2 regions of the Arthrobacter sp. GW822-FHT05G07 genome follow, and region 2 is predicted to be linked to the other one. Evidence: riboswitches for the same ligand, from Rfam matches in the RefSeq annotation. Region 2 holds a riboswitch; the other holds the start of a gene.
The links. Region 2 has a riboswitch for cyclic di-AMP ahead of AC1RJY_RS02330 (NlpC/P60 family protein). Riboswitches for the same ligand answer to the same signal wherever they lie in the genome.
Positions count from the first base shown of each region.

Region 1: it holds a riboswitch for cyclic di-AMP, as region 2 does, so the genes downstream of both, AC1RJY_RS21390 (M23 family metallopeptidase) here and AC1RJY_RS02330 (NlpC/P60 family protein) in region 2, are expected to answer to the same signal.

Region 1 covers NZ_JBXALT010000014.1:76,991-80,940, forward strand. The annotation lists gene AC1RJY_RS21380 (TlpA family protein disulfide reductase) at 1-193, shown strand, start outside; gene AC1RJY_RS21385 (vitamin K epoxide reductase family protein) at 235-906, shown strand; gene AC1RJY_RS21390 (M23 family metallopeptidase) at 935-1,777, opposite strand; cyclic di-AMP (ydaO/yuaA leader) riboswitch at 1,785-1,958, opposite strand; gene AC1RJY_RS21395 (SURF1 family cytochrome oxidase biogenesis protein) at 2,257-3,114, opposite strand; gene resB (cytochrome c biogenesis protein ResB) at 3,104-3,950, opposite strand, start outside.
Region 2 covers NZ_JBXALT010000001.1:529,177-533,126, reverse strand. The annotation lists gene AC1RJY_RS02340 (iron-dependent transcriptional repressor DtxR) at 1-582, shown strand, start outside; cyclic di-AMP (ydaO/yuaA leader) riboswitch at 765-1,005, shown strand; gene AC1RJY_RS02335 (M23 family metallopeptidase) at 1,010-1,846, shown strand; cyclic di-AMP (ydaO/yuaA leader) riboswitch at 1,993-2,153, shown strand; gene AC1RJY_RS02330 (NlpC/P60 family protein) at 2,492-3,271, shown strand; gene AC1RJY_RS02325 (HNH endonuclease) at 3,489-3,950, shown strand, end outside.

The DNA.
Region 1 (3,950 bases), on a different contig from region 2:
CAAGGTCGAGTATCCCAGCTTCGATGACAGCGATGGCGGCATCCTGCTGGGCATGACCGAGTACGTCCCGCCCCGTGCAGTGCCCACCACCCTGGTGCTGGACACTCAAGGCCGCGTCAGTGCCCGGATCCTGGGGATCTCCCAAAAAGGAACCTTGAAGGCACTGATCACTACCGCAGCTGCGGGATCATGATTACCAAGCCCGCCGCCAGACCACCTAAAAGGACTTCTGCCATGACCAGCACCGCAAAACCCGCCGCGAACGTGAAACCCTCCGATCGTGGGGTTGCTTCAGCTGCTGAGGGGCCGGATATTCCCCGCATGACCCGCAACAAGCCGTTCGGGTGGCTCTTGGTCATCACCGGCGTCATCGGCTGGCTCGCCTCCGGCGCCCTGGTCCTGGAGAAACTCGAGGTACTCAAAGACCCCGGCTACAAAACCGTCTGCGACGTCAATCCCTGGATTTCCTGCGGTCAGGTCATGCAGACCTGGCAGAGTTCCGTTTTCGGATTCCCCAACATGTTCATTGGGATCGTGGCGTTCGCCGTCATCATCACCACGGGCATGGCCCTGCTTTCCGGTGCAACGTTCGCCCGCTGGTACTGGGCCGGCCTGCAGACAGGTGTCACGCTTGGGTTTGGCTTCGCCGTGTGGCTGTGGTCCCAGGCCCTGTACTCCATCCACATCCTCTGCCCCTTCTGCATGATCGTCTGGGCGGCAATGATTCCCCTGTTCGTCTGGGTCACGGCCCGGAACATCACCCATGGAGTCATCAAAGTACCCGCCGGAACGGCCCGCGTTGTCGGTGAGTTCGGCTGGATCATTACCGCGCTGCTCTACGTGGCTGTTACCGCAACCATCTTCTTCGCCTTCAGCCACGTCTTCCTGGGCACATCAGGACTCTGACCCTGGCATCGTGGGCGATGGGCGAGGCTTACATCCATCCCTGCGGATTCACGGTCTGTCCGTTAAGAAGTACCTCGAAGTGCAGATGGCAGCCGGTGGAGTTGCCGGTGGTTCCGGCTGCGGCCAGCCGCTGGCCGGCGGACACGGTCGCGCCCACGGAGGTTTCGATGGAGGCCAGGTGGTTGTAGGTGCTCTTCAGGCCGTTGCCGTGGTCCACCACAATTCTGTTCCCGCCACCATAGGGGGACCATCCGGCTTCCACGACGGTCCCGGCTCCGGCGGCGAATACTGCGGTCTGGCAGGCTGCCACGAGGTCAAGGCCGGTGTGCAGCTCCCCGGTGCCTGAGATCGGGCTGGTGCGGATACCGAACGGCGAGGTGACCGACATGCCGGCCAAGGGCGCCCCGAGCCGGGCTGTTGAGACAGGTTGCGCAGGAGCAGGGGCCGCAGCGGGGATCGGGGAGGCCGCCGGGGTCGTCGCCGCGGCCGCGCCGGCAGCAGCTAGGGGGGTCTTGGCGGGTACCGGCAACGGTGCCTGCTCGGTGGTGACAGCTGGTCGTTCATAACTGATCGAAGCCCCGACAGGGGCTTGGACGGGTGCGCCGGCAGCGACGGTTCCCGACGCCTGCACGGCAGGGGCGGTGCCGGTGGGGGCCGGGCCGGCATGGGCGGCGGTGAGCGCTGCGGTCAACAGCGCGGCGACGCTCAGCGTGGCGGCTGCGGTGACCTGTTTGCGGCGGCTCGCCCGCGCCCCTGCGCCTGGCAGGGGTCGGTGGCGACCGCTCGTGGGGGACATCATCGGGACGGCCACGCGGGGCGACAAACCGGAGGTTGGCTTTCGGCGGCGGCCATGGGGGGATACAGAAGACAAGGGGGATCGATCCTTTCGGTTCGCCTGCGAAGTTAGCTGTCGGGTTCGGGCCAAGGAAAAAGCCCGGCCGTGCCCGGCGGCTTTCTGGCCACCGGCATCACGGCTTCACCCCAAGGCAGGCTTACTGCCGATCCTGGGTCCTCCACCCCCGCCGTCAAAAAGGGATAGTCGTTTGATGCCCCGGGCGGGGTTCAGCGTGGGGCATCAAGGGTCTCAGTACAGAAAAACCTGAATTAATAGTAGCCGCAAAGCATCATCGTTACAATTTCGTGACACTACGTTCCCGTGTCGTGCAGGCGCGGACGCTATCCGGTGGCCGTGGCGGGCGGCCGGTACGCAATTGCTGTGCGTCTCTTCAGATGTGCAGCCAAAGGCTCAACGAGGCCCAGCGCAGGATGGTTCCCGCGCGCCGTGATGTCCGTCCGTTGGGGATTGTCCATGACCCGCGCTGCGCGGGAATCCGCCGCCCTGCGCCAGGGTCACAGTCCCATCGAGTCCAGCAGGGCGTCTTCTTCCTCGGCGCGGGAACGCTTGGGCGCGGAGGGATGACGGGGTTGCTGGACGGTGCTTGCTGTCTGCGCGGATTCGTCCGGGATTTCACGCTCCTCACGGTGGATGCGGGCCTGTTGACGTGCCATGTATCCGAAGCCGACGAACGCCAGAACCCCGAAGGTGATCCACTGCATGGCGTAGGACAGGTTTGATCCTTCCTTGACGGCCGGTTGGGCAAGTTGCTGGGGAACTACGGCGGGCTGGGGGGACTCCGAGGCCATCACCCCGTAACTGCCTGTCATCAAGGGATAGCCCAGCTGGCTCGCGAAGTAGGGCAGGTCGATGCTGGCCAGTTGTCCCTCGGGAGCGTCCCGGCCAAGGTCGGGTTCGGAGGGTTTGATGCGCACCACCGCGGAGATCTCGCCCGGTGGCGGGGCCGGCACGGCATCGGGGTATCCGGGCCGAAGGTTGCCGATCGGCAGCCACCCCCGGTTGATCACGATCGTTTCACCGGAAGCAAGCCGGAACGGAACCACTACCTCATATCCGGCAACGGAGTTATTGGGCCGGTTCCTGACGATTCTCTGGTCCTGGACAAGGTACCGGCCGGACACTGCAACGGTTGTCCACTTCGCGTCGGGGTCGGCGACCTCGAAGTAGGGGCGGGCGTCCTGAAACAGCGCGGGGGGTTTGTCGTAGTTCTCCTGGACCCTGCGGATCTCTGCCACTGTCTGGTTCCGACGGTCCATCTGCCAGTTTCCCAGGCCTATGCATGCGGCGGCGAAAAGTGCGGCCAGCAGCAGCCACCCCACCCAACGCCACGACAGCAGGAAGCTATACGCCACTGTTTTCCTCCCGAAGCTGCCATCGCCGTGCCAACAGGGCGCGGATGGCGGTGGCCTCTGCGGCCAGGCGGTGGTCTTCTCCTCGGGCCAGGAGGCCGTACTCGACCATCGTCCTGCCGTCCTCGTGGGTGCCGGCGCGGACCCAGGCTCGGCGCCGGTTCACATATAACGAAACCATCAGGCCTGTCACGGCCAGCAGGGAAAACGCCAGGACCCCACCTTGGGCGGGGGTGCTGCGCACATCCACTCCGATGTAGCGTTTCAGCCCGTCGAAGCTGATGCTTCCCTTGCCGTCGGGCAGCGTGTACGTGCCACCGGGGGCGAGTGTGATGCCCCCGGCGGGCAGGTCCCTGCCGTTGAGTTGGGTCAGCTTGGCCACGTCCAGGACATAGACGTTTTGCGGGGCTCCGGTGTCCAGTCCAAGGTCTCCGTAGTATGAATTCAGGTTCAGCTGCGGGTTCAGGGGATCGGGATCGAAGCTGTAGGACACACCCTGGTCGTTCTTGATGGCCGAAGGCAGAAAGAACCCGACAAAGCCCAGCTGGGACGGTGCCGCGTCCGGGACCTTGAGCACCACCGAGGAGGTGTACACCCCGTCGTTGGGGATGGACACCACGGGACCGCTGAACGCGGTTTTCCCGGTGCCGTCCTTTACCGTGACGACCGGGGCGTAGCCGTTGCCGACGAGGAACACCCCGGTTTCACCGAAGTAGACCGGTTCGTTGACTTTCAGGATCTGTTCCCGTGCCGGGGACTCCGTTCCGTCTTTGGTGGTCAGCTTTGCGGTGAAATCGATCGGCTGGCCGAACTGCCGGGATGATTCCCTGTCGAAACGG
Region 2 (3,950 bases):
CCCACTGTTTCCCAGACCATTGGACGCATGGAGCGCGATGGCCTGGTGATTGTGTCCAACGACCGCCACCTGGAACTGACTGAAGTGGGGCGGAAGCGCGCCACCGAGGTCATGCGCAAGCACCGCCTCGCGGAGCGCCTCCTGGCCGATGTGATCGGTCTGGACTGGGCCTACGTGCATGATGAGGCCTGTCGCTGGGAGCACGTCATGAGCGAGCGGGTGGAGCGTCGGCTCTACGAGCTCCTGGAGCACCCCACGGAGTCTCCCTATGGCAATCCCATCCCCGGACTCGAAGCGCTTGGTGGCCTTGCCAGCCAGCCGTTCCCACGGCTCGATGTCAACCTTCTGCAGGCCATGGACGGCTATGCCGCGGATTCCCGTGTGGTGGTCAGCCGCCTCGCGGAGCCCATCCAGGTGGAGCCCGAGCTCCTGACCCAGTTGGACGAAGGCGGAATCCGTCCGGGCGCAAGTGTCTCGCTGGAGCGCGTCGGCGAGTACATCTCAGTACGGGTCCCCGGTATTGAGGGCGCGTTGGAGCTGCCTCCGGAAGTTGCCGCGCACGTCTTCGTCTCACTCAGCTGAGCGAAGCCCCAAAGCACCGTGTCAAACCTCACTTTGCCCGCTTCGGCGCGCGTGTGACCTGCGGTTTTCCGAAAAAGATGATAAAAGCCTCCTTCTCTCAGCGGCCTCCTGTTGATAACGAATTTATTACCGCAGGCCTTCATCCCCTATAGTTATCTACTAGCGCTGATACCAAAGCGTTACCTGATCCGGAGCCGAGCTCTGCCAGCGGATCAGGTGTGTCACCACCACTGGCAGAGGCGGGGGAACCACAAGCGGCTGTCTAAAGAAGCAGCCTTGGGGTGAAGTCCGCAGCAGAAGTGCCCACGTATGCAAGTCCCTCTTGGGATACCTGTGTGCCGTGAGCGCCTCGTGCGGACCGGGTCTTTGTACTCTCTGACCCGAATCCGACAGCTAACTTCGCAGGCTTTTGAGAGAGGAACAGAGTTTGACATCGCAGAACGTCAGGGGTCGCCGCCGCGCGTCCGGCCCCGCTGCTGAGCTGCGGCCAGCCACCGTCGTAACGGAGATCCGGCCCCGCGACACCGAGCGTCAGGTGCGCCGCCGTAAGAGCCCGCTGCGCCAGGTTGCCGACTTCGCCGCTGCCAGCGGCGTCGGGCAGAAGGCCGGAGTTGCGCTTGCCGCCACCGGGCTTGCCCTGACTGTCGGCCTGCCGGCTACAAGCCCCGTCATGGCCACGTCGGAATCAGGACAGACCGAATCGGCCCTCGCCGTCGCCGCCCCCGCCGGCAGCCAGCCCGAGGTTTCCGCTGCCGCGTCGGCCAAGATCGACTTCAGCCGCGCCGCAGTCGCTACTGCCGCGGACCCCGATGGAAAGCTGAAGCAGCTGCTCAGCGCCCAGTCTGCTGGAAGCATCCAGCGCGCCTCATCCGTTGGCACCATGGCCAGCCCCCTTGACACGCTCACCACGGCATCCCCCTTCGGTTACCGCATCAGCCCGCTCACGGGTGGTGCCGGTGACTTCCACCGCGGTCAGGACTTCGTAGCCCAGTGCGGCACGGCTGTGCACGCCGCAGCTACCGGCAAGGTCACTTTCGCCGGATGGCACGAGTACGGCGGAGGCAACCGCGTGGTGGTCGACCACGGCAATGGCCTCGAAACCACGTACAACCACCTGTCGTCCTTCACCGTCCAGGTAGGACAGACCGTGAACCGCGGCGACACCGTGGCCCTGAGTGGCACCACGGGCGCTTCCACCGGTTGCCACCTCCACTTCGAGGTCCAGGTCAACGGTGAAGTCGTAGACCCCATGGGCTGGCTCTAATCCCAGTCGATGGTCGCCTCTCGCATTAGGGAGACGCGCCGTGACCTGAATGTGACATTCAGGTCCAACTGTTGTAGCGTACAGAGCGCATCGGCTTTTTAGGGGGCCGATGCACTTGAGTGGATTGCCTAGCTCTGCCACCGCTCAAGGTCCGTTCGCAAAATCGTCTGGCAGGGGCGGGGGAACCACTTCCGGTCTTCGAAAGAAGGCCTAGGGGTTAAGTCGCAAAGCTTCCGTGGAAGCAGCGTGGCCGGATGACTCCCATCCGAATCCGACAGCTCACCTCGCAGGCACTGGGAGAGGCTACCTACGTGTCATCATGCACTACCCCTGCGCGGCTTAGCGCCCCAACGGTTCGCGCGAACCCGTCGAACACCCTTTGCAAGGCTGCATCATTCACGGCAGGTACCTCGCGCCATCTGGCGCCCGTACCGGCAGCAGCCCCGGCCTCCGCTCTCAGCAGGCCCGAATCAGCATCCCCTGCGTCAACGCTGCTGCACTCCGTAGCGTCCACCGGGACCTCATCCTCACGCTTCACCCTCCGCTAGAAATAATCCGGTTCGGGGTCGTCCAGCATGCCCCCATGTTGGCCAACCCACTACCCGTGTGCACCCCAACTGCACTCGGATACGAAAAGAGAAAATCATGACCAGTGCAAACAAGGTTGCGCGGCACCGTGCTGAGGCCCCCAAGACCAGCTCGCTTTCCGTCATCGCCAAGGCCGTCACCACCAACGCCGGTGGCGTTGGCCGCCAGGCAGCAGTTATCGCTGCAGCTTCAGGCCTGGTCCTGACCAGTGGGATCGCCGCCAACGCTGCCGAGACCAACGTGGATCGTGAATCGACGTCAACGTCCACTCTGGACGTGCAGTCCGTAGTCCAGGCCACCATCGCCGCGGACTCCACGGTGGCCATCTCCTACGAGCGCCCCGTTGTCACCACGGAGGAAGCCCCGGCCCCCGTTGTGATCGAAGAAGCTCAGGCCAAGGTTGAAGCCAAGGTTGAGCCCAAACAAGCAACCCCGGCGGCCGCTCCGGCAGCCACCGCGACCGTTGCCGTCAGCAGCCCGACCCCCGCTCCGGCGGCTTCCAGCGGTCTCGGGGCAGCCATCGCTGCGGCTGCTTACGCCCAGATCGGCGTGACCCAGGACTGCACCATGCTGGTGACCAACTCCCTGGCGGCCGTGGGCATCAACTTCCACGACTGGCCCGCCGGCTATCTTTCCCTGGGCCGCACCGTCAGTGCAGCAGAAGCCCAGCCCGGTGACCTCGCCTACTACGCCAACGGTGGTTTGGCTGGACAGGCCCACATCGCTGTCTACGTCGGCAACGGCCAGGCAGTCCACGGTGGATGGAACGGATCCACCACGGCACTGTTCAGCGCCAACGTGGGCTCGGGCCCGGTTTTCATCCGCGTCAACGGCTAATTCTCAGAGCTTAGGAACACCCCGCAGGCTTCGGCCGGCGGGGTGTTCTGCTTTAACCGCGCATGAACTCTTGCCGACACCGCACACGAAATCACAGAAAAATTCGTTGATACGGCATATAAGTGCTTACCCTTATGGTGTCGATCCACAGCCCGTACAAGCAGAGGGCAGCCGGCCCTCGTGCCCCTGACGGGTGCGGCCGTGAAGAGGTACGTGCATGCGCACACTCGTTCTGAATGCTGGATATGAACCGCTGGCGGTAATAACATTCCGCCGGGCGCTGGTCCTTGTGCTGACTGGGAAAGCTAGCGTAGTGGCCGAAGGCGACGAGCCTGTCGTCGGGCCACAGGAGATTCTCGGAAGACCTTCCGTGATCCTTCTCAACCGCTACATCCGTCCCCGGTACAACAGGATCACCGCCGTGAGTCGCCGCGGGGTACTTCGCCGCGACGGCCATCGCTGCGCCTACTGCGGGAAAACAGCCCACACCATAGACCACGTCCACCCCAAATCCAGGGGCGGCGCGGATTCCTGGGAAAACCTGGTTGCGGCGTGCTTGAAATGCAACAACGCCAAGAGTGACCACACGCTGGCTGAGATGGGCTGGAAGCTCCGTTTCAAACCCGGTGTGCCCCAGGGAACCATGTGGCAGATCAAAGAACTCGAGAAACCTGCGCCG